Linked DNA regions of Myxococcus xanthus. The protein of the gene in region 1 interacts with the protein of each later gene in a pairwise test. Links are inferred from orthologs where the notes say so. Each region holds a gene or a part of one and is shown in the gene's direction. Other genes may lie near its edges. The genes, in order: ftsH and hflK.

Region 1 (14,440 bases):
ATGCGATCGAAGATGCGCGCCTTCCGCGAGAAGGTGAAGTCGGCCATGCAGGCGAACGCGCCGCAGAAGACGTAGTCCCGTGCCAAACGCCAGGGAGGGGGCGGCGGATGTGCCGCCGACCCTCCGGCGGTGGCGGACACCGTGTCGGCGCACGCGGCGTGGCGCGTCGTGGGCGGCTGGCGCAGAATGCGTGGACCTGCCTTCGCGGACGAGGTCCTCATGCGCGTGTTCCCATTGCTGGCCGTCGCCGTTCTCTTCTTCGGTTGCGGCGCGCGCTCGGGCCGCGTGAAGCCCGAGGGCCCGGAGTCCACGGTGGCCGTTCCGGATGACGCGGAGCTGCGCCGGGTGCAGACGCGGGCGAAATACCTCTTCGATGCGGAGCGCGCCGCCATCTTCGCCACGGATCGGCTCCTCATCCAGGACGCGCTGGACCGCTCGCGCATGGAGTGGTTCTTCACGGTGCCTCGTGAGGACGGGTGGTACGCCCTCTTCGGCACCTTGGACGATGCGGGCACCTTCACCCCGGCCTATGCCTTCAAGGCTCCGCGTGACGACGCGGAGCAGATGGCTCCGCTGCCACTCAACGAGCTGCCCGGGGACTTCAGCCCCGTCGCCCGAGCGGTGAAGACGTCGATGCTGGCCACGGTGGAGGCCTTCGAACGGGGGACCATCAATCCGGTGGTCTTCGTGGAGGAGGATGGTGACCTCACCGTCTATGTCCTCCAGGGCACGCGGGACCCCATGCGCTTCTATCTCGGTGGGGACATCCGGTTCCGCTACGGCCCTGACGGGCGCACGCAGCGGGAGGCGGTGCGGCTGCACCAGAACGTCTTCGCCATCAGTCTGGAGCCTGGGCCGGAGGGTGAGCTGTACCAGGGCTCGGCCCACTCCCACGTCCTCTTCGGGGGGCCGTTGGAGACGGAGCTGGCGACGCTGATGCTCTACCCGGAGCTGGGCGCGCTCACGGTCATCCACGCCGCGTCCCGCATCGCCTACTTCCTGACCCCGGACGGAGCCATCCGGGTGCTGAGCGAAGCGCCGGAGCGGCAGCGGATGTTGAAGCCGGATGGGACGTTCGGCCCGCTCGACATGGAGGAGGAAGCCGCGCCTCCGCCTCCCTCGGGACAGGTTGACTTGTAGCCGGGCTCAGATGCCCAGGCGTTCCGCCCAGGCGAAGTAGGCCGCGCGCGGGTCCACGAAGGGGTCGCGGAACAGGGCCTGCACCTCCGCCTTGGCCACCTGGCCACTGTCGAAGGCCTGGTACAGCCGGTCTCCGAGCAGATAGCCCAGGGCGTGGCTGACGCCGTGGAACAGCCGGTCCTTGCGCAGGGGGAGGAGCTTCACGGCTTCCTCCGGCGCTTCCGCCTCCGTGGCCTTGTGGGCCAGCACGAAGGCGGCGATCTGCCGCTCCACGCCGCGGCTCTCGCCGAAGCGCTTGGCCCACTCGGCCACGCCCAGGCAGGTGCGCCGGGGGTTCACCAGCTTCGAGCCGAAGAAGCCCAGCGCCTCTTCCAGACAGCGCGCGTAGAAGGCCTCCGAGGCGCCGCGCGGCGCGTCCATGGCGTCACCCACGGCGCAGTGCCGGACGAAGTGCGCCGCTTCCTCCGCCGCGTGGTTCAGTGACAGCGACGCCAGGTAGGCCACCCGCGCGCGCGGGATGTAGCTGCTCTCGCGGGAGAGGATGTGGCGGCGAAGCTGGGTCAGCTCGGCCTGGGTGAAGCGTCCGCGCCGCTGGATTCGCGCCAGGACGTCGCCGTCCGCGGCGGTGGCCACGTCCACCGTGTCCAGGGAACGGCCCACGGGCACGCCGGCGAGCCGGCCGATCAGCGCGGACATTTCACGGAAGCGCTCGGCGGCGCCGCGATCCAACAGCGGGGCGTCTCCGGCCTCCGCCTCCAGGTAGTCCAGGAAGCTCTGCTGGCACACCACGGGCGAGGCGTTCATCAGGCACAGGGTGCCGTCGGCCAGCTCCACGGCCTCCGCGGCGCCAACGCGGCCTTCGCGAGCCAGCCGCCACCAGACGCCCTCCGCGTTCTGGTACACGACCAGCCCCTTGCGCGTCTCCGTGCCGAGCGCGCGCTCCACCTGCGCGGGCAGGTGGCAGGGCGCCACGTGGTACTGGCCCACCAGCACCATGACCAGCGGCCGGTCCGGCGCGCGGGCGGCGCGGGCGATGCGTTCGGCGGCGTAGGCGTCGCGAAGCTCCAGCGAGCGCTCACCCTGCGCCCGGCGGTCGATGCCCACCACTTCCAGCTTCTGCTTGCGCGCGAAGGAGAGCAGGGCGCGCGTATTGGACCAGACCCCCGAGCCGTGTCCCAGCTTCGCCAGCAGGGAGCGCTCGGTGACGCGGCCGGCGCGCCAGGCATCCACGGTGGCCTGGTGACGGCCCTCCACGCACTCCAGCGCCATGATGACGCGGCGGCCCGAGGCCTGCGCCCGCTCCACCAGTGCGAGATAGGTCTCCTGCGCGAGCGGGAGCGTGTGGTAGTCGCCGACGTAGACGACGTCCGCCGCCTGTACCTGCTGGTACACGGCGGGCAGCGTCGTGACGCTCCGGTATCCCGAGGTGCGCCGCCGGAAGCGGGCCTCGTAGGTTCGGAATGATGCCGTCTGTCCGTCAACCACTCGGGCAATCTGCGCGCGCTGGCGTCGGAACAGGGCGAGGTGCAAGGCGAGCGAAGCGCGCATGGAGTACCGCAATCCCTCGCACGCCACCGCAGGCCCGGCAAAAAAACGGCGCGTCCGCGTGTCGGGTGCGTTCCTTGACTGGGACGGAGGGCCAATGGACCATGGCCCTCAGCCTTGAAGACCGCACACGCTCGCGCGACCCTCCTCAGCCTGGTCCTCATCATGGCGGTGCCCGGCCGCGCCGAGGAACCGGGGCTCTTGCATTCCCCGCCAGAACGCGCCGAGCCGCGTGTCGCGCTGCAACTCGACGGCACGCTGGTGGAAGGCCGCCGCGTCCTCGAGCTGTACGTGCGCTACCGAGGCCCGGGCGAGCCCTACGCCCGCCGCCCCATGGAGCGGGAGTACGGCGACCTGTACCGGGCCGTGATTCCCGCGGAGCACGTCGTCCCGCCCGGCATCGAGTACTACGTCGAGGGCCTCACCGCGGATGGCCAGCGCGTGCCGCTCTTCCAGTCCGCCGCGCGCCCCGCGCGCGTGCTCGTGGGCGGCGAGACGCCGGCCAGTGCGTCCATCGTCCGGCCCACGCCGCCTCCCGAGCGCCGGCCCCCGCCGAGCCGGACGCCACCGCGCGCCGCTCCGCCCGAGCGTACGCCGGCTCCCGAGCGCACGCCGCCGCCTGAGCGCTCCCGCGCGCAGGTGGAGGCGCCGCGAAAGGATGCACCCCCGTCGACGCCGCAGGACGACTCCATGGCCGCGCTCGCGGCGGACCTGCCCGCGGATGCGCCCACGGAGGCTTCGTCGCCGGCACGGCCGTCCCGGACCTCCGCGACGGCAGGCAGCGCGCCCGCGTCGCGTGAGCCGGCGACCCCACGTTCCGAGCTGGAGGAGGACCTGGCCCTTTACAGCGCCGAGGACACGCTGGCCCTGGCCACGCGCCACGAGGCGGCGGTGCGGACGGTGCCCGCCATTGGCGCCTCGTTCAGTCAGCAGCAGCTGCGTTCCCTGGGCGCGCGCACCGTGGCGGACGTCCTGGACGTGGTGCCCGGCCTGTCGGTCAGCAGGGATGTGCAGGGCTTCCACCGCACCGCCATTCGTGGCCTGCGCAATGACGCGGAGGTGCTCTTCCTCCTCAACGGCCACCGCCTCAACAGCTTCTTCGACGGCAAGGCGCTGATGAACCTGCCGGTGGAGAACCTGGAGCGGGTGGAGGTCATCCGCGGTCCCGGCTCCGCTCTCTATGGCGCAGGTGCCTTCCTGGGCGTGGTCAACATCGTCACGGACACGTCGGACGGCGTTCGGACGGCCGTGTCCGTCGGCGGCTACCCGGGCCAGGACGACCGGCTCGCCGTCACGGGGAACGGACACCTCTCCGCGGGGCACACCGCCGGGAACCTGCGCGTCTTCGCGGACATTGACGTGTGGAGCCAGGCCGGTGACTCCACCGTCATCGAGAACGACGGCCTGGACGACGAGACGCGCTCGCAGGGGCTACGCGACGTGACGGACCCCGCGGGGCGCACCCGCGACGAGCGCTTCCTCTTCAACGCGGGCGCGGGCGCCACCTACGCCATGGGCGACGCGGGCCGCCTGGGGGCCTCCGCGCGCTTCCTCACCGAGCGCCGCAGCGCCCTGGTGGGCCTCTTCGACACGGTGGGCGAGGACTCCAAGCTGGGCTGGAATGTCTTCCTCGCGGACCTGACCTGGGAGCGCTCCTTCGGACCCGACGTGACGCTCCGCGCGCGGGCCGCGTATGACCAGCAGTCCACCGACCGCTTCTTCCAGATCACGCCTCACGACTTCAGCACCGGCACGGGCACGAACCGCCTGTTCGAAGAGGGGATGCAGGAGCAGACGCGCGTCTCCGTGCGCTCGCTCACCGGTTCCGTGGACGCGGACGTGGCCCTGGGCGCCTACAACCGCCTCTCTGTGGGCGCGGTGGTGGAGCAGCAGTCGCTGGGCGAATACGACTACGTGACGAACTACACCCTGGACGCCCAGGTGCGTCCGGACGGCCTGGCGCGGCCGGAGGGCCTGGTGGACCTGACGAGCGGTGCCGCGTCCCGCCGCCTCAACGTGGGCCTGTTCGCGCAGGACCAGTGGACCGTCGTCAGCGCGCTCACGCTCACGTTCGGCGTGCGGATGGACGCCACCCAGTTGCCCACCGTGGATGCGTCCGGCGCCATCAACGGCACCCGCTTCGTGCCCACCCTCAATCCGCGCGTGGGGCTGGTGTTCGCGGCCACCGACGCGCTGGTGCTCAAGGCCCTCTACGGGCGTGCCTTCCGCGCCCCCACGCTGCAGGAGCTGGTCGAGCGCATTCCAGACACGGATTACAACCAGGGCCGCTTCGAGGGGAACCCGCGCCTCCAGCCCGCCACGGTGGACACCTTCGAGCTGGGCGCCGACCTCATCCAGGCGGCGGGGGACGCACGTGTGCGGCTGCGCGCCAACGCGTACGTGGCCTTCTTCGGCTCGCCCATCGTCCCCGTGGACACGTCCGGCAACATCGTCCCGCTGCGCAACCGCGAGCTGGGCGTGCGCGTGTACGGCGTGGAGGGCGAGGCCCGGCTGGAGGCCTCCAAGCGCGCGTATGCGTGGCTCAACGCCAGCATCTCCCGCGCGGAGGACCTGGAGCTGCCCGCCCAGTCCCGCCTGCTCACCGACACGCCGCAGGCGCGCTTCAACGCGGGCGTGACGATGCCCATCGGCGCCTATGTGAACTTCGACGTGGTGGTGCGCACAGGCGCGGAGCGGCGCAACAACAGCCGCTCCGTGCTGGAGCTCATCCGCCGCTACAAGATTCCGTCCTACAGCCTCATCACCGCGCAGCTGCGCACCGAGCCCATCCTGGAGCACTTCGAGGTGGCCCTGGTGGCGCACAACCTGTTCGACAACGACCTTCGTGACGACGTGCCCCGTCCGGACCGCGTCCCCGGCCTGCTGCCGCGCGAGGGCATGTCCGGATTCCTCACCGTGAGGGCCCACTACTGATGCCGCGCTCCCGCTCCCTCTTCACCGCGCTCACCTTCGCCCTGGGCGCCTTCCACGGCGGCTGCATCGCCTACAACGATTCGTGCCAGCCCCTGGTGGAGGACCCGGACGCCGTCGTGGGCTACCTGGCCCACGACGTGCTCCTCGACAAGGTCTACACCCGGCACGACAACAACGCGCTGGGCCAGCTCGTCGCGGATGCGCTCCTCCACGCGGAGGATGAATCCACGCGCCCCGCGGTGCTGGGGGTCGTCAACGGAGGCTCGCTGCGCCAGGAGGGCTTGTGCGTCACGCGGACCTCGCTGCGCCAGGGTGCGCTCACCGACGGCGTGCTGCATGAGCTCATCCTCTTCGAGAACCTCGTCGTGACGGTGGACCTCACGGAGAAGGAGCTCGTGGACATGATGGAGCTGTCCGTGGGCTCGCTGTACCTGGAAGGGCAGAGCATCGCCTCGCCCTCCGGCGCCTTCCTCCACGTGTCCGAGGGCAGCTCGCTGCGCGTGGACTGCGCCCAACCGAGAGGTTCGCGCGTGCGCGAACTGACGGTGGGTGGGGTGCCTGTGGAGCTGCCGCCGCGCGACGACGCGTCCATCCGCTACCGCGTGGCCATGAACGCGTACATCCTGGAGGGCGGAGACGGTTACGGCGCGGCGCTGGGCAACGCGGGACAGAACCCCGACCGCAACCCGGTGCAGGTGCGTAGGCTGGGGGGGATGGAAGCCAACCTCGCGTCAGCGTACATGAAGACGAAGCACCCAACGCCCGTGCAGGCGCTGCGCGAGCAGTCGCGTGTCGTCTTCCAGAACTGCGCCCTGCCCGCGAGGCCCGCGGGCAGGTGAGGGTGGGGGACCGGGCGTGGAGCCGGCCCTCCGGAACTACTTGGGCTCTTCGGAAGGCGCCGCCGCGACGGCCGTCACCGGCTGAGCCGGGGCGGGCGCGGGGGCCGCGGGACGAAGAGGCGGGCTGAGCACGTCGTTGACCGACGGCATCTTCCGGATGTCCCCGCGCGCCACCTTCCACGCTTGCTGGACAATCCAGGACAGCGAGCGGTCTTGCCGCGTCGCCTCACGCTGGATCTCCTCCAGCATGTCCTCGGGGAAATAGAGACTCTGTTTACGATGGTCCGTCGTAGCCATCCGTCGTTACTCCTCCCGAGGGTCCTGGCGCTCGTCGCCAGTCACGTCATTCACGGCGGGGAACGACTTGATGCGCTCGCGGGCGATCTTCCACGCCTGCTGCACGACCCAGGAAAGGGAGCGGTCCTGACGGGTCGCCTCTTCCTGGATCTCCTTCAGCATCTCCTCGGGGAAGTACAGCGACTGCTTGCGCTTGTCGGTGCCTGCCATACTTGGGTCTCCGGGGCGGATTCGGGGTGACGACCTGAACACACCTGGGCCGTTATCCGACAGACTCCCAAGAGGGTCAACGGTTTCCAAGGACTCATTCCGAGGTCGCACGGTCCGTCCCCTTGCTCGTCCAGTTGCACGTAAGCTGTGCAACCATGCGCGAAAAAGGAAACGCCCCGGACTCCACGAGGAAGTCCGGGGCGCTTCGGAAAGAGGGACCGCCAGGAGAAATCTCCAGGCGGACCCGTGGACCCAGAGGGGGAGGGGGGGGACCCCTAGGTCCAACAGCTCAAAATTCGACCGTCTCAAGAACAGCGTTCTCGGCCGCGTGTATTTCCGCTACCGCATCAACGCCGATTCGATGTTGTGACGATCATAAGAATCAGCCCCCCTGCCTTCAACCGCACGTGCCTCTGTAACCCGCTCACCCGACACTCCATTCCACCGCGGTCCGATGCCCCGTCATGATTCCGCCACGCAGTTGCTGACGACGACGCTTCAAGAGGCGTACACCCGGCTGGGACTCGAGGGAGGGTCGGTGCTGCTCGCCGTTTCCGGCGGCGCGGACTCCACGGCCCTTCTGGTGGGAACCGCGCACGTCGCCGAGCGACTCCGGCTTCGCGTGGAGGTGGCCTCGCTGGACCATGGCCTGCGCCCCGAAGCGGCGGAGGAAGCCCGCCAGGTGTCCGTCCTGGCGGCCGCTCACGGGCTGCCCTGCCACGTCCAGGCGCTGCGACTTCGTCCAGGGGCTGGCATCGAGGCGCGCGCGAGGGAGGCTCGCTACGCGACGCTGGAGGCGCTCCGCCGTGAGCGGGGCCTGGAGGTGGTGGCCACCGCGCACACCGCCACGGACCAGGCGGAGACGCTGCTCATGCGCCTGGCACGAGGCACCGCCCTGCGCGGCGCGGTGGGCATCCACGAAACGCGCCCCGGACTGGTGCGCCCCCTGCTGTCGTGCACGCGGGAGGACGTGGTGGCCTTCCTGGCGGAACAGGGTGTCGCCTACACGACAGACCCGATGAACGCCGACCCTGTCCACTTCCGGACGCGCGTTCGCCTTGGAGTGCTACCCGTTCTGTCGCGCGCCGCCGGTTTCGCCGTGGAGAAGCACCTGGCCGCCTTCGCGCGGGTGGCCGCGGAGGACGAGTCGCTGCTGGCGTCCATGGCGGACGCGGCCTTCGACCGGTTGCGCCTGGAGGATGGCGCCCTGGATGCGGTGGGCGTGCGCGCGCTGGAGCCCGCGCTGCGCCGGCGGGTGCTCGCCCGGCTGGTGGCCAGCACGGAGGCCGTGGTGGATGAGGCCACGCTGGCCCGCGTGCAGCGCGCGGTGGCCCAGGGCGGCACGGCCACGTTGGGGCGGGGCTACGTGCTGCGCGCGACCAGCGGACGGGTGCGCTGCGTGCGGCAGGTGCCGCCCCCCCCACCGGCTGAACTTCGGCTGGAGCACGCGGGGGCGCGGGGCGCGCTCGCGGGGACGGGTTGGAATTTTTCCGTCGAGTTCGGACCTCCACCTGCGGGCGTGCTCGGGCTGGCGCTCGGGGACGGGACGCGCTGGCCGCTGACCGTGCGGACACGTCGCCCCGGCGACCGGGTGTGCACTGCTGGGGGACAACGCAAGCTTCAAGATGTGTTGGTTGATTTTCGGGTGCCCGCGGAAGCACGGGCCACGCGGCCGGTGGTGGCGGATGCCGAGGGGCAGGTGTTGTGGCTCCCCGGCCTCTGGCCACCGGTGGTTCCGCGTGCGGCCGCCAGGGAGTACCTCTGGGCGGTTCCCCCCGGTTCGAGCATTCAGCGGACCGCGGCGTTATAGAGTGGCAGAGTCGCAGTTCGGGGGATGGGCGCGGCCCCCTAAATAGTTGAGGGCTTTTTGCTGTTGCTGATACGGTCCGCCGCTGGGTAGCTCGCCTGGTGTCGGCCAAGTGATGGATAAAGCTGGGGTTCTTCCCAGCGCGGCCCTCATCCCGCCGAGTTCCGAAAGGGCAGCTGACACGTGCGTTCGACTTACAAGACCATCGGGCTCTGGGTCATCCTGATCGTCCTCTTCGTCGCCTTCTACAATTTCTTCTCCCAGGGCAACGACCAGGTCCAGGAACCGTCCTTCACCCAGTTGCTGACGAAGGTGGAGGAGAAGAAGGTCAAGGAGGTTGCCGTCAAGGGCAACACCTATTCCGGCAAGTTCACCGACACGTCGGAGAAGTTCCGCACGACGGGGCCGGCGCCGGATGCGGCCATGCTGAACCAGCTCCGCAGCAATGGCGTGGACGTGAAGTACGAGCGGGAGGAGCAGAACAGCCTCTGGCTGACCATCCTCGGTCAGTGGATGCCGGTCGTCTTCCTGTTCCTGTTCTTCATCTTCTTCATGCGCCAGCTGCAGGGTGGCAGCGGCAAGGCGATGACCTTCGGCAAGTCGAAGGCCAAGCTCCTCAGCGAGAGCCACAACAAGGTCACCTTCGCGGACGTGGCCGGCGCGGACGAGTGCAAGGAAGAGCTCGAGGAGATTGTCGCCTTCCTCAAGGACCCGAAGAAGTTCACCAAGCTGGGCGGCCGCATTCCCAAGGGCGTGCTGATGATGGGCTCGCCGGGAACGGGCAAGACGCTGCTCGCCCGCGCGGTGGCCGGCGAGGCCGGCGTGCCGTTCTTCTCCATCTCCGGCTCGGACTTCGTGGAGATGTTCGTGGGCGTCGGCGCCAGCCGCGTCCGTGACCTCTTCGAGCAGGGCAAGAAGAACGCCCCCTGCATCATCTTCATCGACGAAATCGACGCCGTGGGCCGTCACCGTGGCGCGGGCCTGGGCGGTGGACACGACGAGCGCGAGCAGACGCTCAACCAGCTCCTGGTGGAGATGGACGGCTTCGAGTCCAACGACGGCGTCATCCTGATTGCCGCCACCAACCGTCCGGACGTGCTGGACCCGGCGCTCCAGCGTCCCGGCCGCTTCGACCGGCGCATCGTGGTGCCGCGTCCCGACGTGAAGGGCCGCCTGGGCGTGCTGAAGGTGCACACCCGCCGCGTGCCGCTGGCGCCGGAAGTGGACCTGGAGGTCATCGCTCGCGGTACGCCGGGCATGACGGGCGCGGACCTGGAGAACCTCGTCAACGAATCGGCGCTGATGGCCGCGCGTCAGAACAAGGAGCGCGTGGACCTGAGCGACTTCGAGGCCGCCAAGGACAAGGTCTTCATGGGTCCCGAGCGGCGCTCCATGATCATGACCGAGAAGGAGAAGCGGAACACCGCTACCCACGAGGCGGGCCACGCGCTGCTGGCCAAGCTGCTTCCGGGCTGCGACCCGCTCCACAAGGTCACGATCATCCCGCGCGGCCAGGCCCTGGGCGTCACCTGGAGCCTGCCCACCGAGGACAAGGTCAACGGCTACAAGAAGCAGATGCTGGACCAGATCTCCATGGCCATGGGCGGGCGCATCGCCGAAGAGCTCATGTTCGACGAGATGAGCAGCGGCGCCGCCAACGACATCGAGCGTGCCACCGAGACGGCCCGCGCCATGGTGTGCCGCTGGGGCATGAGCGAGAAGATGGGCCCCCTGGCGTTCGGCAAGAGCGACGGTGAGGTGTTCCTGGGCCGCGACTTCAACTCGTCCAAGGACTACTCCGAGGACACCGCCCGGCAGATTGACGCCGAGGTCCGCAGCATCGTCGTGGGCTGCTACGAGCGCGGCAAGCAGCTGCTGACGGAGAACATCGAGGCCCTGCGCCGCGTGACCGACGCGCTGGTGGAGTACGAGACGCTGGACGCCGAGGACGTCAACATCCTCCTCCAGGGCGGGCAGCTGACCCGTGAGCGTCCGCCCCCGCGCGTGAATGCGCCCCCGAAGGCGACGGAGAAGAAGGACAAGCGGAAGATCCTCGACGCGCTCGAGGGCCTGCCGGCGATGGAGCCGAAGAAGGCCTGAGCCTCACGCGCTTCCAGCGGTTGAGCTGAAATGAAGAAGGCCCTTCCCACGCTGCTGGGAAGGGCCTTCTGCTTTGCGGGCTCCCGGGGGCCCGCGCGCCTACGGGTAGCGCACCGGGAGGGGGGCCTCGGGCAGGGGGATGAAGTCCGTCTCGTCTGGGACGGCGGCGAAGCGGCCGGCCTTCCAGTCCTCCTTGGCCTGCTCCAGCCGCTCCTTCGAGCTGGAGACGAAGTTCCAGAAAATGTAGCGCGGCCCGTCCATGGGCTCTCCGCCGAGCACCAGCAGCCTCGCCGCCGCGGTGGCGTGGAGGGTGACGGCGCTGCCGGGCCGGAAGACGAGCAGCTCTCCTGGCTCGAAGGCCATGCCGTCCACCTCCACAGTGCCCTGGACGAGGTACATCGCCCGCTCCTCGTGCTCGGCCGGAACCACGAAGCGCGCGCCGGCCTCCAGCGCCACGTCCGCGTAGAACATGTCCGACAGCGTCCGCACCGGCGAGCGCTGACCGTGCACGGTGCCGGTGATGACGCGCATCCGCGCACCCTCACCCTCGTGGCAGGGCATCTGGTCCTCGGGGTGGTGGACGAAGGCCGGGGCCGTCTCCTCGTGGCGCTTGGGCAGCGCCACCCACGCCTGCATGCCAAAGAGCTTGCTGCCCGCTGCGCGTGGGCCGGGGCCGGTGCGCTCCGAGTGGACGATGCCGTTGCCCGCCGTCATCCAGTTCACCGCGCCGGGGCGGATGGGCTGCACCGTGCCCAGGCTGTCCCGGTGCATGACTTCGCCGTCGAAGAGGTAGGTGACGGTGGCCAGCCCGATGTGCGGATGGGGCCGCACATCCAGGCCGTGGCCGGGTTGGAAGCCAGCGGGGCCCATCTGGTCCAGAAAGATGAAGGGCCCCACCATTCGGCGGCGGGCCGAGGGCAGCGCGCGCCGCACCTCGAACCCGTCGCCCAGGTCGCGTGAGGGCGCGACGATGAGTGTCTCCATCGAAGGGGGAAGCTGCTCCGCGTTCAAGTCGTCCCGGCTCATGTCGTGCTCTCTTTCGTTCAGCGAGGTGGCCTCAGGCCAGGTCGAACAGCAGCGCTTCTACCGGCTCCGTGGCGGAGAGGACGAGCTGCGACTCGTCCGCCACCGCGACGCCGTCCCCGGCCTTCAGCTCCACGCCGTTGAGCGTGGCCTTGCCCCGCGCCAGCTGCAGCCAGGCGTGGCGGCCCGGAGCGAGCGTGTACGTCGCCTGCTCGCCTGTGCCCAGCAGCGTCGCGTGAAGCACCACGTCCTGGTGCACCGTGAGACTGCCGTCGCGGGCGTCCGGGCTGGCCACCACCCGCCAGCGGCCCTGGCGCTCGGACTCCGGGAAGGCCTTCTGCTCGTAGCCAGGCGTCAGGCCCTTGCGGTCCGGGATGATCCAGATCTGCAGGAAGTGGAGGTTCTCATCCGCGCCGTTCATCTCGCTGTGCAGCACACCGGTGCCGGCCGTCATCCGCTGGACTTCACCGGCGCGCAGCAGGCCCTCGCCGCCCGTGCTGTCGCGGTGGGCAATGGCGCCGCTGAGCGGGTAGGTGATGATTTCCATGTCCCGGTGAGGGTGCGTGCCGAAGCCCTGGTGGGGCGCGACGCGGTCCTCGTTGATGACGCGCAGGGCTCGGAAGCCCATGAAGTCCGGGTCGTAGTAACCGGCGAAGGAGAAGGTGTGGTGGGAGTCCAGCCAGCCGTGGTTGGCGTGACCGCGGGCTTCCGAGGGGCGAATGGCAATCATGACGTTCCTTTCCGCGGCAGCGCCTGGATGGCGGCCGCTGTTTCGAGAGTCATGATGTGCGTGAGGGCCTTTCAGGACTAGGCGTGGACAATGGGAAGCATCGTTCCACGGATGGAACGATGTCCCGTTCAGCCGGGGATGGGCCAGTGCTCGCGCAGGCACTCCACGAAGGCCATCACCTTGGGGGAGTGGTGCCGCGTGCTCGGGTAGACGGCGTGGACGGGCGCGCCCGTGGAGCTCCAGTCTGGCAGGATGCGCTGCAAGCGCCCGGCGGCCAGCTCCGAGGTGAAGTGGAGGTTGGGGAGCAGGGCGATGCCGGAGCCTGCCCGCGCCACCGCGTAGAGCATGTCCGGCTCATTCACGACGACTCGGGCGGGCACCTTGACGTCCACCGAGCGGTTGCCGGAGTGGAGCGTCCAGACGTTGTTCTCCAGGCCCGCGCCGAAGAGGAGGCAGTCGTGCTTCTCCAAATCCTTCGGAGCCTTGGGCGTCCCGCGCGCCTTGAGATAACTGGGCGCCGCGATGACGACGCGCTCCACGATGCCCAGCCGCCGCGCGATGAGTGACGAGTCCGCCAGCCGCCCGGCGCGAATCGCCACGTCGAAGCCTTCCGCCATCAGGTCCACGTTGCGGTCGGTACACACCATCTCGAGCTGGACCTCGGGGTACTGCTTGATGAAGGTGGACACCAGTGGCCCGATGAAGCTGAACGTCAGCGGCGTCGTCACGCGCAGCAGGCCATGGGGGGCGGCCTGCATCCGCGTCACGGCCAGCTCGGCCTGCTCCGCCTCCGCGACGATGCGCGCGCAGTGCTCGTAGTACGTCCGGCCCACGTCGGTGAGGCGCAGCTTGCGCGTGGTGCGCTGGAGCAGCTGCGCGCCGACCCGCGTCTCCAGCTCCGACACCTTCCGGCTCACCGTGGACTTGGGCATCCGCAGCCCGCGTGCCGCCGCGGTGAAGCTGCCTGCCTGTACCACGCGTGCGAAGACGAGCAGCTCGTTGAGGTCCATCTCCTGCCCTTCCCGGAGCGTTGTTCCGTGGGTGGAACAGTTCTTCCAGTCTGGCCCATCTAATCAAGCCCGGGGGACACCGCTACCTTCCTCCTCGTCGAACACACCGCTTCACACAAAAAGGAAGGCACCTCATGGCCACCACGACCTGGAACATCGACACCACCCACTCCGGCATCCACTTCTCTGTCCGCCACATGGTCATCGCGAAGGTTCGCGGCAGCTTCCGCAAGTACAGCGGCGCCGTTTCGCTGGACGAGCAGGACGTCACGAAGTCCTCCGTCGCCGTCACCATCGAGACGGCCAGCATCGACTCCGGCGTCGAGCAGCGTGACAACCACCTGCGCTCGCCGGACTTCTTCGACGTGGAGAAGTTCCCCAGCATCACGTTCAAGAGCACGAAGGTGGAGAAGGCGTCCGGCAACGGGCTGAAGGTGACGGGCAACCTGACCATCCGCGACGTCACCCGCGAGGTGGTGCTGGACGCCGAGCAGCTCGGCGTGGGCAAGGACCCGTGGGGCAACGTCAAGGCCGCGTTCGAGGCGAAGACGTCCGTGGACCGCCGCGACTTCGGCCTGACGTGGAACCAGGCGCTGGAGACGGGCGGCGTGCTCGTCGGTGAGAAGATTGAAATCGCCATCGAGGTCCAGGCGGTGAAGGCGCAGGCCGAGCAGGCCGCCTGAGCCACCCACGCGGACCGCTCCGGAGGCACCTTCACCGGGCCTCCGGTCCACCTTCTTCTCCCGGAGCCCCCCATGACGACCCACAGCCAGACCGAGAAGCCCGGAGCGTTTCGCCAGGTCCT
Region 2 (14,516 bases), 1.7 Mb from region 1 along the record:
GCGAACGGATTGAGGAGCGGGAAGACGGCGTCCCAGACCGCGCCGCCCACGTTCTCGAAGTAGACGTCCACGCCCTTGGGGCAGGCTTCCTTCAAACGCTCGGCGAAGTCCGGAGCGCGGTGGTCCACGACCGCGTCGAAGCCAAGCTCGTCACGCACGTACGCGCACTTCTCCGGTCCGCCCGCGATGCCCACCGCGCGAGCCCCCTTGATCCTGGCCAACTGCCCCACCGTCGCGCCGACAGGACCGCTGGCCGCGGCGACGACCACCGTCTCGCCCGGCTGAGGCCGTCCAATCGTGAAGAGGCCCGAGTAGGCGGTGAATCCCGGCATGCCGAGCACGCCCAGCGCGGTGGAGACAGGGGCGGCGGCCGGGTCGAGCTTGCGCAGACCTTCACCCTTGGACAGCGAATAGGTCTGCCAGCCCGAGTAGGAGAGGACGATGTCGCCTTCCGCGTAGCCCGGATGCCGGGAGCGGACGACGCGGGCGACGGTGCCGCCGACGATGACCTCGCCCAGGTCCAAAGGACGGGCGTACGACTTCGCGGTGCTCATCCGGCCTCGCATGTACGGGTCCAGCGACAGGTACTGGACCTTCAGCAGGAGTTCACCTTCGCCGGGCTCCGGCACGGAGACGTCCTCGATGCGGAAGTTCTCCCGGGTGGGCCGGCCTTCGGGCCGGGATGCGAGCACGATTCGTCGGTTGGTCAGGTCACTCAACGGATTCCTCCCTGGCAAGTGCGGCTTCCCTAATGACCGTGCTGTGGAGCGTCAATCGAAGTGACGTGCCCATACCGGTCAAGCGCGTGAGCGCTGCGCACGGTGCCCGGCTGGCTGGAATTCTCATGGAGCCCCTTGCATGAGCAGCCTGTACGGGGGAAGACGGATGGATGGCATGGAATCCTCGCGTCATGAACTCCGACCCACGAGGGCGGGATCCGTCAGACGTCCTACGTGAGCTGCGGCGGCAGCTGGGGCCTGGGATGGGGCGCCGCCTCCTGTTCGCGGTGCTCGGCCTGTTCCTGCTGGTGGGGCTGATGACCAGCTACGCCCAGGTGGAGCCGGACGAAGTGGGCGTCATCCTCCGGCTGGGGCGCTTCGTGGGAACGGTGGAGCCGGGCCCGCATTTCCGGGTGCCCTTCTGGGTGGACCGCATCGTGAAGGTCCCGGTGCAGCGTCAGCTCAAGGCAGAGTTCGGTTTCCGCACGGAGGCCTCCCGCTCGCGCGCGGGCTCAGCCTATGCGGCGGAGTCATCGGACATGAAGCGCGAGTCGCTCATGCTCACCGGTGACCTCAACGTCGCGGTGGTGGAGTGGATCGTCCAGTACAAGATCAAGGACCCGTACCAGTACCTCTTCAAGGTGAAGAACGTGGAGAGCATGCTCCGGGACATCTCCGAGGCATCGATGCGGGCCGTCGTGGGAGACCACTCGGTGAACGAGGTCCTCACCACGGGCCGCCAGGCGGTGGCCACCCAGGCCAAGCTGCTGCTCCAGGACCTGGCGGACCGCTACGAGACGGGCGTGGACATCCAGCAGGTGGTCCTCCAGGACGTGAACCCGCCCGACCCCGTGAAGCCGTCCTTCAACGAGGTGAACCAGGCCATCCAGGAGAAGGAGCGCGTCATCAACGAGGCCTACGCCGAACTGAACCGCGTCATCCCCCGCGCGAAGGGCGAGGCCGAGGAGGCGCTGCGCAGCGCCGAGGGCTACGCCATTGAACGTGTGAACCGCGCCAAGGGTGAGGCGGACCGCTTCGCTCGCGTCTACGAGGAGTACCGCAAGGCGCCGGACGTCACCCGCCGCCGCATGTACCTGGAGACCGTGAGCCAGGTGCTCCGGAGCGCCGGGCAGAAGGTCGTCCTGGATGAGTCCGTCAAGGGGCTCACGCCGCTGTTGAACATGCAGGCGACCGACCCCGCGGTGTCCGGGAGCGCGAGCCAGACGGAGGGCCGCCGATGAGCCGCCTTGTCATTCCCCTTGGCGTATTGGCCGTACTGGTCGTCGTGGTCGGCTTCTCCGCGACCTACACCCTGAGCGAGCACGAGCAGGCCGTCATCACCCGGTTCGGCGAGCCGAAGGGCTCGTCCGTCGTGGACCCGGGGCTCCACTTCAAGATGCCCTTTGTCGACACGGTGAACCGCTTCGACAAGCGGTGGCTGGACTGGCGCGGTGACCCGAACCAGATTCCCACCAAGGACAAGAAGTACATCTGGGTGGACACCTTCGGACGCTGGCGCATCGTGGACCCGCTGCGCTTCTTCCAGCGCCTGCGCGACGAGCGCAACGCGCAGTCCCGGCTCGACGACATCATCGATGGTGAGACGCGCAACACCATCGCGTCGTTCGCGCTGATTGAAGCGGTCCGCTCCACCAACCGCCCCTTCGAGGACGACGAGTACACCGCCGAATCGGAGCGGGCCGAGTCGCTGGAGCAGGTCGCCCAGGGCCGGGACAAGCTCACTCGCCAGATTCGGCTGCGGGCCGCGGAGATCGTCAAGGAGTTCGGCGTGGAGCTGGTCGACGTGCAGATCCGCCGCATCAACTACGTGGACGAGGTCCAGGTAAAGGTGTTCGAGCGGATGATCTCCGAGCGCAAGCGCATCGCCGAGCGCTCCCGCTCGGAGGGCATGGGCCGCGCGGCGGAGGTCCGGGGTCAGCGTGAGCGTGACTTGAAGGAGATCCGCTCGGCGGCCTACCGCAAGGCCCAGGACATCACCGGCGCGGCGGACGCCGAGGCGACGAAAATCTACGCGGAGGCCTTCGGCCGGGACCCGGAGTTCTACCAGTTCATGCGGACGCTGGAGGCCTACCCGGATGTCGTGGACGCCTCCACGTCGCTGTTCCTGGGCGGCGACTCCGAGTTCTACCGGTACCTGCGCAGCTCCAAGAAGTAGACGGGAAGGGCGGGGCGTCAACGGCATCCTGGCCGCAGATGCCCCGCTTCCGTGCCGTACGGAGAGGGCCTGGACTGCCTGGGCCGCTTACGGCACGTAGGGACAGTCGAAATAGATGTCGTCAGAGACGCTGTCCCCCATGAACTGGCGGACCTCGAATCGCACGTGCGCCACGGTTCCCGGTGTGCATCTGCCGAAAGCCATCGCGGTCATCGTGATGTCATCGCCGAGCATCATTTCGTCGGTGTAGTACGGAAACGGGCTGCTGATGCCGCCGCAGTCAGTGATGGTGGCCGTCAGTGGCGTCAAGGCCTGCTCTCGGTGCTGGAGCGGCGTGTCATCCTCCGCGCCGAGAGGCTCCGGCAGTCCACCCAGCTGTCGCTGGTGGGCGGTGTCCCACTCGCCATGGAAACGCGCTTGCTGGTGCTCATCGGCTCGGCCTGGCATGGCGAGTCGCAATACCCGGAAGGCGACCGCTTCGACCTGACGCGGACGGGCCCGCAGAACCTGCCCTTCGGACATGGCGTCCACCTCTGCCTGGGCGCACAACTGGCGCGCACGGAGGGGCCGGTGGCGTTGGAGGCGCTGCTGGACCGCTGTGGCGCGCTGGCGCGCGGCCCCAGTCCGATGACGTGGCAGCGCACGCTGGTGGTACGAGGACCGGTCACGCTCCCAGTCGTGTCGCGCCCCGAATGATGCGGGGTGAGTCTTCTCCGTGGGTCGGCGTGCGTCGGGCTCCCGGGTCGCGAGACGCCGTCCGCAAATCAGCGCCGCGCCTTCTGCCCGGCATTGGTGGTCTCCGCCACGAGGCACATCACGGAGTAGAGGTTCATCGTGTAGAGGCTGTTCTCCGGCTCCAGGTCCGCCGCCTTCTGGAACAGCGCCGTGGCGCGGTCGCAATCGCGCTGATGGTTCAGGAGAATCATCCCCAGCCGGTTGTAGAGCGGCGCGGGGGACGACAGCAGGCCGATACCTCGCTCCAGCAGCTCAATGGCCTCGGCCCACCGACCCGCCTGTTCCAGCCGGATGACACGCTGGAGCACGTCCTCGTTCGCGTCCTCCTGCTTGGGCGGCGGTGCCGGACGCACCGGGGCCACGGCGGACTCGGAGACTGGCTGCGCCCTGGGACGATGAGGCACCGTCGCCTGCGTCACCGGTGCGGCGGGGGGCTGGGCCATCTGCGCCGTGCCAACGTCTCGGACAGGGGCTGCGCCTCGCACAGTGGGCGGGGGAAGTTCATACAGCTTCGTGACGCCGCGCTCCTCCAGTGACGCGAAGAGGGCGTGCAGCTCCACTTCCGTGAGCTGGGTGATGAGCGCCAGCTCCGCCAGCGACGTGTGTCCGTCCACCAGCGATAGGACATACGCCTCGAAGGGGCTGAGCTTCAGGTTCGCCACGCTCAAGCCCCCAACGATGAAGGGCCGCGCATGGGTGCCTCCTATGGGCGGCTGGAACGAGGCGACACGCGTGGCCTCCGCCTGCGGTGCGCGCGGCGTGCCCGAGGTTCCACGGCGCTCCGGCTGGGTCAGCAGCGCCCGGACCAACGACACATTGTCCCGGGGCGGCAGGTCCTCCACGTGACGCACGAGCAGCAACTCACAGCGCTCGCACTGGAAGTCGCCCACCTGCGTGGGGGCGCCGCAGTGAGGGCACGCGTCGTCCTCGGGTGGGTGCTCGAATGCGAGCGCATCCGCATAGTAGTGCTTGCGGATGGCCGCTCGGATGGACCTGCGCACCGCGACGAACGGCAACACCTGGGTGACGTCCACCGTCCGGACGATTTCCTCCAGGGCCCGCTGTCGCTGGGGCTCGGCAATGGCCACGTACAGCGTGCCCTGTGCCAGGCGCAGGGGCATGAAGTCGAAGCCCTCCGCGAGCCGCACCGGCACCTTTTCGAGCAACGCGGGCGCCACCGTGGCCTGCGCCAGCTTCTCCGTCGAGACGAAGCGCGTCTGGAGCTCCTGGGCCAGCAGCCGCAGCACCGGCGTCTCGTCCACGCCCAGCCGCACCAGGCACTCCCCGAGCTTCTGGCCTGTCTCCTGCTGATGCGCGAGCGCACGGGACAACAGCTCTGGCGTCAGCACGCCGTCCAGCACCAGCCGCTCTCCGAGTCTCCGCGTCATGAACCGGGATTCAAGTCGCTGTGCCGGCTTCGCGTCCACCGGCATCGTGGGTGACGGCGCCTGATGCGTGCTGCCGGGTTCAGAGCTCGTTGAAGACGAGCAGGCCGCGGGTGGTGTCCACCACGTACACGTGGCCATCTCCAGGGACGCGGATGCCAATGGCGCCCTCGAGCAGGTTGTCGGTCCGGCCGGGGTCTGATTCGCGGAAGGTGTTGAAGTAGGCGACCTCGCGCGGCTGGGTGGGGTTGCCGACATCCAGCACGCGCAATCCCTCATGATAGTAGGCGATGTAGAGCCGCTGACCCTTGAGGATCATGTTGTGGATGGAGGTCTGGGGGCGCAGTTGGTACCTGCCGATGAGCGGGATGGCGGTGGGGTCCGTCACGTCCAGGACGCGCAGGTGGGCGCCTTGGTATTCGCCTCCCTCGAAGGCGATGGTCTTTCTCGCGAAGGTGCCCACCGCGCCCGCGTGGCTGGTCGTGAAGCTGTTGTCGGTGTCGAACGCGTAGTGGCCCAGCTCCCGTGGGTTCGTCGGGTCCTTCACGTCGAAGACGATGTACCCCGCGAAGAAGTGATTGACGTAGAGCCGGTCCTGATAGGCGAAGGAGTCGTGCGCCGAGGGCGTCAAGGACGTCGTACTGGACGCCTGGAAGCGGCTGAGCAGTTGGGGGTTGAGCGGCGTGGAGATGTCGAAGATGAGCGTCTCGCCGTGCGGCGCGGGGCCTGGAGACACGGCATACAGCCGGTTGCCGTCCACGAAGAGGGTGTGGACGTCCAGAGTTGCTCCGCCGGGTGCGTTGCGCACCAGGATGGGGTCCGCGGGGTTGGAGATGTCGAAGACCAGGACGCCCGCGCTCCTGCTGGCGATGTAGAGCGCGTCCTCCTTCGTCCATGCCGCGTTCCAGTACGAGTCGCCCGGCAGGGAGATTTCCTTCTTTCGGATGGGATTGCTCGGGTCGCTGACATCGAAGACCGTGAGCCCGCCGGGCGCATCGGTGCGGTCGTGGTTGATGGCCACGACGTAGGCGTGCTTCCGGTGGACGTAGACATCCACTGGCCGCCCCATGGAGATGGCCTGCTCCGAGATGAGGCGAAGGCCGCCTGACGCCTCGGCTTCATTCCGGCCCCAGGTCATCCGCGCGGCCTCGAAGGTGCCCCAGGAGGAGACCTTGCCATTGGAGCAGCGGACGAAGCAGCCTGTTACCAATCCCGGCTGGGGAGCGTCGCAGCCCGCGAAGGCGAGGTCCCGCTCCACGCCTCGCTGGGTGAACCGTGTCGCGATATGGAATTCGCCATTCAATTGCTGGCGCGTGAGCGCGTGGCCGTCCAGCGTTCCCGTGCTCCCGTCCTGGGGAACCCGAATGCCGGCGAAGTCCGGGAAGCCGGCGGCGTGGCGCATGTCAATCTGGTAGATGCCATGCGCGTCCAGGTTGGCGAGTGACGCGAGGTCGCACTGCGACACGTCGAAGTGGGAGGGATTGTCGCAGTCAATGGCGGTGCCCTGGGGCACGGTGAAGGAGCAGGGCGCGTACTCGCCACGGTCGACCCAGTCCGTTGGCTCGACCAATGGCGTGTACGTCCCGTCCCAGGGTTCTTCGGGAGGCGGCGGTGGTTCCTCCGGCGCCGACGTGTCAGAGCAGCCAATACACAGCCCGATAATGCCGAGGACGAGGGCATGAAGACGCAGTGACGTGAAAGGCATGGCGCGAGCCTCCTGGCGCGGCGTGGTCCGCGAGGAGTGTAGGCGCTCAGGTCAGACACGGCGAGGCATGCGCCGGACGTCATGCCTTGGTGTTCACTAGACAAGGGGTGTTTGGGTTTTGAAGCGTTTTGTTTATTCTGTGCGTTTGTCTTGGACACCCGCGCGTTGCCCCTCATTCGCCCAGGCGAACCGCGATGAGCGCGATGGCCAGGAGGGGCAGGGCGCCCTGGACGATGCTGGCCTTGAGGAAGCGGCGGTTGCTGGGTCCCTTGGCAGCGGCGAAGCTCGCCCGTGCCGCCGCGAGCGAGGTCGAGGATTGGGCTCACTCAGAAGGTGCTTGAGCGCATCTGTGCAAGCACCGCATCCGGCCGCCTGGTTGGCCTGGGCCATGAGGCGGTTGCTCCATCAAGGCGTTCACTCCCTCTGTTGCTCTGCGCCCGTTTGAGGGAGCGGTGCGGTGTTGACGCCGCCATGGGTGGAATCTCTGGGGCGCTGCTTCGTTCAGTTGCGCGATGCACCGGTCCTTGAAATGCAACGATGCACGCGACGCCGCGGCGGAGGCGTCTGGCGCCAGAGAAGGCGTCTGGCCGCCTGGCTACCTCCAGCGGCTGCGCATCGCGCCGCCGTGGGCGCTTCTCCTTCTCACGTTCCTGACGGGGTGCCCGCTCGCGGAGAACTACACCGATGAGGCCGGCCCCCGGTACAGCGGCGACCATCGGGAGCCTGGCACCGTCTCCACCGAGGTGCCCGCTTCCATCACCGTGGTGACGTTCAACCTGGCCTTCTCCGAACAGGTCACCGAGGCCATCACCGCGCTCTCAAGACCTCCGCTCGCGGGGGCGGATGTCATCGCGATGCAGGAGATGGACGCTGCGTCCGTCGACCGAATCGCAAGTGAGCTGGGGTTGGCCTACGTCTACTATCCTGCCTCCGTGCAGGTGGACGACGACGACTTCGGGAACGCGCTGTTGAGCCGGTGGCCCATCGTCGCGGACCGGAAAGTCCACCTTCCTCATGACGACCCGTACCATCAGCGCCGCCGCATCGCGGTCCTCGCGACGTTGGACATCGGTGGGACCCTGGTTCAAACGGCCTCCGTGCACAACGCCACGCCCATCGTCGGGCTCGGCGGGCGACTGGACCAGGCGGAGACCATCATCGACGCGATGGAGGGAACGGGACCGGTGCAGGTCATCGCCGGCGACTTCAATACCTCGGACCCGGGAAGCCTGAGGCAGATGGTGAAGCTGTTTTCCGAGCGGGAGTTCCAATGGGCCTCGAAAGGCGTGGGGGACACGGTGGACTCCGTGATTGGCGGCCTCCCACTCGACTTCGTCTTCGCCCAGGGGCTCGCTCCGCTGGAGCGCGGCGCTGACCGGCGTCCCTCGGGGAGCGACCACCATCCAGTTTGGGTTCGGTTCGCATGGCCCCCATGATGCGGGGATTCGGCACACGGGCACTATGGGTGAGCGGGACACTCGTTCTTGCGCCTGGCTGTCTGAGCGGTGCTCGGAACATCGGCGCCGCGACAACCCCCGTTGGGACGACAGAGGTCGGCGTTTCATTGAACGCGCTGGCCTTCGAGCATGGGCGGGAGCAGGCGTACCTCCCCAGCCCCGAGCTCACCTTCCGCAAGGGCGCTGGAAAGAACTGGGATTGGGGCGGCCGCCTCACGTTACTGGGTCTGGAGCTTGGAACACGGCACCGGCTCATCGAGCAGTCCCGGTGGACGTGGTCCGTCGCTCCGAGCGCGGGAATCTGGTACGTGCCCGTCACCAACAACTACACGGAGCCCGTCAACCTCCGGCTCGGAGCGCAGACCCTGCTCGACTATCGGCTGAGCCGCGCGTGGACTCTGACCGGTGGCGCATCGCTGACAGGCGCCTTCGCGGGACCGCTCACCGCCTTTCAAGGGCGGTTCAATGGATCGAACCTGCTGCTCTCACCGGGGGGCTCCCTGGGGGTCGGGTTTCGCTTGAGTCCCTCCTTCGAAGTGCGAGCAGAGGGGGGCCTCGAGTTTCCCCTGAACATCAGGGGTGGGAGCCGCCCGCCCACCGGCCATGCCGGGCTGACGTTCCGCTGGAGCCGTGCCGACCGTCGATGACGGTGCGCGCACCACCAGGGCCTCTCGGAGAAGCCCTGGCGGCACGAGATTCAACTCACTGCATGTTGGTGACGATCTGCGTCTGACACGTGACCGGGTCGATGAACGACTGGGCCGCGTCGACGGTGCAGACGGCGCCGCCGTAGGTACCGAAGAAGACCTGCGCGTTGCAGGCTCCGGCGACGTCAGTGACCTCCACCCGCCAGACACAGGTCTTCGAGCCGGCCGGATTCGTCGGGTCGACCGTGTAGTAGTACTGCTGGACAACCATCGGGGCGGGGGCGCTGACCTGGAACCCACCATAGGTGCCGGTGGGCACGGGGTGGGTGTTCCAGATGCCATTGAGCGTGCCCGTCAGGATCTGGAGGCCCAGGTGGAGGTCGACGCCAGTCTGGTTGGAGACGAAGAAGTCTTCAATGGCAGGGCCGACGGCCTCCACCGAGGGGCCCTTCCGCACGGGTACCTGCACCGCACCCTCACGGAGGCTGACGTACTCGCCACGCTGGGTGAGGGAGTCGGGAAAGTCGAGCTCGATCTGCCCGGCGAAAGCGATCGACGGGGTGAGAGACAGCAGCGAGCCAGCCAGGAAACGCTTCACGTTCCTCGTCATGGACTACTCCTGTGTTGTTTGTGCGGGGTTGGCCGAAGCCAATTTCTTACTAGCACTGGTCTTGATTTAAATTCAAACATAAACGGACAAATCTGGCAATTCAGTGAATATGGATGATTGCGGCCCGGGCGTGGCGCACGTCATGGGATGTCAGACTAAGGGGTTTCCGCTGGGGCAAGACAGACTTGCGTCGCGGCATGTGCGCCGCATGCCCTGTTAGTTCCATGGGGCATGATGGCTTGTATGTACTGTGATTGGTCGCCTCGAAGGGCAACTTCCCCGTCAGGACGAGTCCCACCGCTGAGCCATGCCGGACACGGCCGGGCTCTCCCGGGCCGTGCCCGCCCTTGTCGCTCAGCGGGATGCTGAAGCGGACGCCCACGGAGGCGTAGATGAAGGTCAGGTACGGAGCGATGTGGAGGCCGGTGGTGGGCAGGTGGTCCTTCGTGCCCGTCTGGTGAAAGACGCCCAACTCTACTCCGCTGAAGAGGAGGGTGCCCTGGATGCCGCCGGAAAGCCTGGCATGGCCGTCGGTCATCCACTGGCCCTGACCGAAGACGCCCAGGGCGCCGATGTCGTCCACGGCGTTGAAGGTGGCCTCCAGGCCCAGACCGAAGTGTGGATTGTCCACGAGGCGTTCGATGCTGACGAGAGGCCCGATGGTGAGCCACTGCTCGTCCTTGGGGATAGAGGGGTCGGCCTGGACTGCCAGGGGGACGAAGACGAGGAGAAGGGCAGGGATGAGACGTGGGAACATGGCGTTGCGGATTGCAACGCGGATACCTTGGGTCGTGCGCTTGGAGGACGCGGCGGCGGCCTGTGCAGCGGGGTACACGGTGCGCAGGGCGTGGCGCATCGGGTTGCCCCGGGGCGCCCGGTTCGCTCTACCAACTCGCGGACGGCCCCACCTTCCAGCACAACGGCGACACCATGATTGCCGGCGTCATCTACAACCAGGAGGCGTTCGACTGGATTCGCGGCAACACCCTGGGAGGAGACCCGCGCTTCGATGAGGGCGACGTCATCACCGGGTCCCTTCCGCCGCAGGGGCAGATGGCGTCGATGTCGGCGTTCCCGGAACGCGCCATCGTGCTCAATCACATGGACTGGCCAGTGCCCGGTGACGCGTGCGGCGCCCTGCCGGTCTGGGACAACCCCACGCCGCCCACGCCGTCGATGTACATGGGCTACGAGAACTTCCAGACGGTCTTTCCTCGAGTGGAGACCCAGGCTTGCTGACCCCGCTGAAACCCAGCGACGCTCTCTTCAAAAGTCTGCTGCTGCTCGACTTCCAGTGGGCGTTGAGCGACCGCGCCCTCGCGCCCACGGTGCCTCCACCTGCCGCTCCGTAGTCTTTCCGTTCCCTGGAGGAAACTCACTTCACGCAGGGTGGACACGCCCAGCCCTGTCTCGATATGGTTTCAATTGCACCTGCGAAACATGTCTCACGACAAGGAGCCCCAAATGGTGCTGTCTCGTTGGGTCGTTGGAATCTCCGCGCTGCTTCTCAGCGCTTGCGGTGGACCGGCCGAATCGGAGGCGGAGGCCGGGCTTCCCGTGGGCGACATGAGCACGGTGGAGCAGCGCGCGGAGGAGCCCGGTGGTGGAGCGAGGTATGGCCAGCACCGGACCTACTACCGCGAGGCGGCCAAGGTGAACTGGGCGGGGGCGTGGCACGCCGACTGCTCGGGGTACATCTCGCAGTCGGGGCAGGTGACTGCGTATTACACGGACGCCTTCTTCATCTGCTCGTAATGGGAGAGTGCGTAGCGAACGAAGTTCTTTGCTTCGTAGAGACGCATGTCCGTGCGCTGGGCGGCTAGTCCCGAGGTGTGGCTGAGCAGGTGTCGTAGCGTCACCTGGCCCTTGAGTCCCTCTTTCCATTCCGGGAACCAGGTCGAGACGGGCGTGTCTACCGAGGGAATCTTTCCTTCGTCGATGAGCATGCCGATGGCCATCGACACCACGCTCTTCGTCGCCGACATGCTCTCGATGAGGTGGCTCTCTCCACCGAAATACCACTCGCCCACGATGTTGCCGCGGTACATGACTACCCGGGCCGAGGTGCCGGCCTCCTCCGCGGCCTTCACCAACGCCGCCCTCCAGCCGAGCCTTGCACGCGTTCATTCGGCACTGATCCACCAGCGCGTCGTAACCTGGGAGCTTGCGCACCGGCTCCAGCGCCTTGGCCTTGCGCATGCCACCCGGGTCGGTCAGTCCGTGTGGCGCACCGCGAGCTCTACCCATGCGTACGAAGCGCTCGTGTCACCCGCGCGTGCCGCAATGAGGGCAGCGGACCACGCGACCTCCGGGAACCGGTGTTCCTGCTCCCAGGTCTGCTTCAACCGTTCGTGCGCCTTCGCGTGTGCCCCCTCGAGCGTCTCCTTCCAGGCCAGGTTGATGGCGTAGGTGACCTCCGGCGGTGGGGCTGGAGCGATTTTTCGCGAGGGTCCGGCCACCAGATGGGTCACTGTGGGCTTCGGTGACTCAGTGATGGGCGGGGCGGAGTTCGACGTAGGGGGGAGGGATGGTCGCACAAGCCAGCAGGGGGCAAAGCGAGTGAGGCTGAATTAGGGACGTCCTGCAGGAGCAGGGGCACCACTCCGTGCACGTTGGCTCCAGCAGTCCGGTGCGCCCTCGCGCGGTCGAGCGCCCATCGCCCCGTTGTTCCACCGCTGCATGGCAAGGAGGGCAACGCATTGAAGGGGCCGCCTCCGCTGAGCGCCCCGCGCCCCATCAGCCGTGTCTACGGGCTGGCCACCACCGGGGCTCCTGCCTTGGACTCCTGGCCGGACAGGAGCATGGCCTCGTGGAGCGCCTCGGCCATGTCGAAGTAGGGAATCTTGGGCTCCAGCCCCAGGCCGCGCGCGTACTGCGACAGCGCGCCCCGGTGGTGTGCCGTGTGGTCGAGCATGAGCTCGAAGACCTGGGCCGCCGTGAACCACGGAGGAAAGAGGGGATTGGGGAGCAGGGGCGCCTGCGTGAGCTCCTCCATCGTCCTGGCGCCGAACATCGCGCTGGCGGAGTCCATCGACCGGTCGAACAACTCCGCCGCCTTCTTGAGCGAGCGGCCCGCCTCCTGCAGTTCGGGAGTGTCGTTCCGCTCCTGGGGGCTGGTGTTGGCGCTCTGCGCCCAGGACATGTCGACGAAGCCCCGCTGGCGCTGCGACATCGTGGACCAACCCTCGAACGTGCCGAACAGACCCGAGAGGAAGTACTCGATGGCCGCCGCCGCGTGCAGCACCTGGCCCGCGGCGGTCATGCTCTCTTGAGTCAGTCGGAAGCTGGCGTCCCCATCCCTGAAACATTCCAAGGTGCGGTGGAAGTACTCCCGGTGCTTGCGGAGCTTCTGGACGAAAGGGTGGGATGTGGCTGGGCTCGCGGGGGTCTGGGAGGCATCCATGAACAGCTCCGTGGTGGCATCGGAAAGCGCCTATCGCTCCTCCGGATGCGCCCCTGAATCATGACGTGCCTCTCTGACGGGAAAATGGCGTCTTCCTGGGACTGTGCACCTGGGTGATCAACTTCCTGAACATGACGGGCGCGTGGTGTAGCCCCCTGAAGAGTCGGACAGGCTCGTTCCGGCCGGAGTCACCGGGGAGCGCGGGCCGTACTCCCGGCCGGCGGTGGGCAGTCGGGCGGCAGCACCTTGAGGACGCCGATGCTCTCGTCGCGGACGCACCGCCACCCGCTTCTAGCGCAGCGCCGCGAGGGCCGCGCCGACCTTCGCCACCGTCACCGACACGGGCGTCGTCACCTCCGGAGCGAAGATGGCCACGCGGAGCTCCTCGAAGGTCCACCGCAGATCCTGCGCCGCCTCCTGGTCACGCACGGTGGCGCGCCTGGAGAGGAAGGTCTCCCACAGGGGGGTGAAGGGCGCGGCCTTCCCTGCGTCCTTGCCGGGGTTCGCCACCGCACGCGACAGCCGTGCCTGGGCCGCGCAGAGGTAGCGCGGGTAGTTCAGCAGGCGTACGAAGGGAATCCACTCGATGAGGTTCGCAGGGAACATGTGCCCGAGCTGCGAGCGGATGTCCCGCACGGCCGCTGCGCCGCTCGGCCCCTTTGATGCCGACTTGAGTGCAGCGAGCGTCGCGGCGAGCTCCGAGGAGGTGACAACGACGGCGTTCGCCCAGTCCCGGGCCGCATGCTCGATGCGCGGTGAGCCCTCACGGACCAGCGCCTCGAAGGCCGCCTTCGTGCGGGGCAGCGGCGCACCCGGTGCGAGCTTGAACGCATCGTCGACGCTGCGTGCCAGGACGAGCGCTCGGAAGGCGTCGGCCTGGCCCCGCGCGGGCGGCGCGCCGTCCAGGGACGGGAAGGGCAGCGGCATGCGCGCGGCGCTGACGGCCACGTGTCCGCGCGCGGCGAGCATCAGGAGCCGGCGGACCCCCGTGCGCGTGGCCGCCTCGGCGGCGGAGGATGTCTCGAGCAGCACCAGGTCCACGGCAGCGCCCCGGTCGACGAGCGCGGGGTAGCTGCGGACCTCAATCCCGCCGACCCGCCGGGTGAGCACGGGGGGCAGCTCGCCGAAGGTCCAGGCCGTCAGCCCCTTGCGCTCCCAGTCCGAAGGCGGTGCCGCGCTGCGCAGCGCCGCCCGTGCATGTCCCCCGTGCTGTTTGAGCAGCGCGTCGGCGTCGCGGCTCCGCGCGAGCTCCTTTCCCCGCTCATCGAGCACCCGGAGCGTGATGCGCAGGTACGGCGCCACGGCATCCGCCCGGAGGGACTCCTCCGTCACGTCGACGCCGCACAGGCGGGACACCGCACGCGCGAGCGCTGGAATCATCGGCCCGCGGAAGGGCACAAGTTCCTTCTCGAGACGGTCGACCAGGGCCGGCAACGGCCCCAGCTGCTTGCGCTGGGCGCGGGGGACCTGCTCGAGCAGGGCGGTGAATTTTTCCCGCTGCCACCCGGGGATGGTCCAGTCGAGCTCACCCGGGACCAGCTGGGCGAGCAGCAGCAGTGGCACGCTCAGGGTGATGCCGTCGTCCTCGGCCGCGGGATCGAAGGTGTACGTCACCGGCACGGACGCGCCGTGCAGGGTGATGGCGTCCGGGTAGTACGCCGGGGACAGGTCCGGGTCGT

What was found.
Region 2: the proteins of ftsH (region 1) and hflK interact in binary tests that used the Escherichia coli proteins (3 or more experiments, as listed by UniProt). The link is inferred for Myxococcus xanthus from one-to-one orthologs.

What each region holds. Positions count from the first base shown.
Region 1 is NZ_CP017174.1:5,356,645-5,371,084, reverse strand. What follows is about bases 8,519-11,413. They hold ftsH (ATP-dependent zinc metalloprotease FtsH), read left to right. Parts: upstream 8,519-8,955; coding sequence 8,956-10,872; downstream 10,873-11,413. Other genes in these bases: BHS09_RS21965 (pirin family protein), read right to left, coding at 10,972-11,413; tilS (tRNA lysidine(34) synthetase TilS), read left to right, coding at 8,519-8,775. Outside these bases: BHS09_RS22010 (hypothetical protein), read left to right, coding at 1-75; BHS09_RS22005 (hypothetical protein), read left to right, coding at 220-1,140; BHS09_RS22000 (ChaN family lipoprotein), read right to left, coding at 1,147-2,688; BHS09_RS21995 (TonB-dependent receptor domain-containing protein), read left to right, coding at 2,803-5,619; BHS09_RS21990 (5'-nucleotidase C-terminal domain-containing protein), read left to right, coding at 5,619-6,458; BHS09_RS21985 (TIGR04563 family protein), read right to left, coding at 6,495-6,755; BHS09_RS21980 (TIGR04563 family protein), read right to left, coding at 6,762-6,965; more of tilS, read left to right, coding at 7,420-8,518; more of BHS09_RS21965, read right to left, coding at 11,414-11,898; BHS09_RS21960 (pirin family protein), read right to left, coding at 11,930-12,625; BHS09_RS21955 (LysR family transcriptional regulator), read right to left, coding at 12,754-13,635; BHS09_RS21950 (YceI family protein), read left to right, coding at 13,770-14,318; BHS09_RS21945 (OsmC family protein), read left to right, coding at 14,391-14,440. UniProt on the Escherichia coli protein: Acts as a processive, ATP-dependent zinc metallopeptidase for both cytoplasmic and membrane proteins. Plays a role in the quality control of integral membrane proteins.
Region 2 is NZ_CP017174.1:3,695,476-3,709,991, forward strand. The notes cover bases 1-2,971. They hold hflK (FtsH protease activity modulator HflK), read left to right. Parts: upstream 1-982; coding sequence 983-1,960; downstream 1,961-2,971. Other genes in these bases: BHS09_RS15640 (NADP-dependent oxidoreductase), read right to left, coding at 1-737; hflC (protease modulator HflC), read left to right, coding at 1,957-2,895. Also shown: BHS09_RS15655 (hypothetical protein), read right to left, coding at 2,983-3,204; BHS09_RS15660 (cytochrome P450), read left to right, coding at 3,217-3,591; BHS09_RS15665 (GspE/PulE/PilB domain-containing protein), read right to left, coding at 3,660-5,018; BHS09_RS15670 (LVIVD repeat-containing protein), read right to left, coding at 5,098-6,720; BHS09_RS15675 (endonuclease/exonuclease/phosphatase family protein), read left to right, coding at 7,233-8,156; BHS09_RS15680 (hypothetical protein), read left to right, coding at 8,285-8,824; BHS09_RS15685 (hypothetical protein), read right to left, coding at 8,880-9,434; BHS09_RS15690 (hypothetical protein), read right to left, coding at 9,535-10,290; BHS09_RS15695 (hypothetical protein), read left to right, coding at 10,365-10,673; BHS09_RS15700 (hypothetical protein), read left to right, coding at 10,899-11,189; BHS09_RS39365 (serine hydrolase domain-containing protein), read right to left, coding at 11,159-11,524; BHS09_RS39370 (hypothetical protein), read right to left, coding at 11,648-11,893; BHS09_RS15710 (DinB family protein), read right to left, coding at 12,181-12,837; ATP-dependent RNA helicase HrpA, read right to left, coding at 13,129-14,516.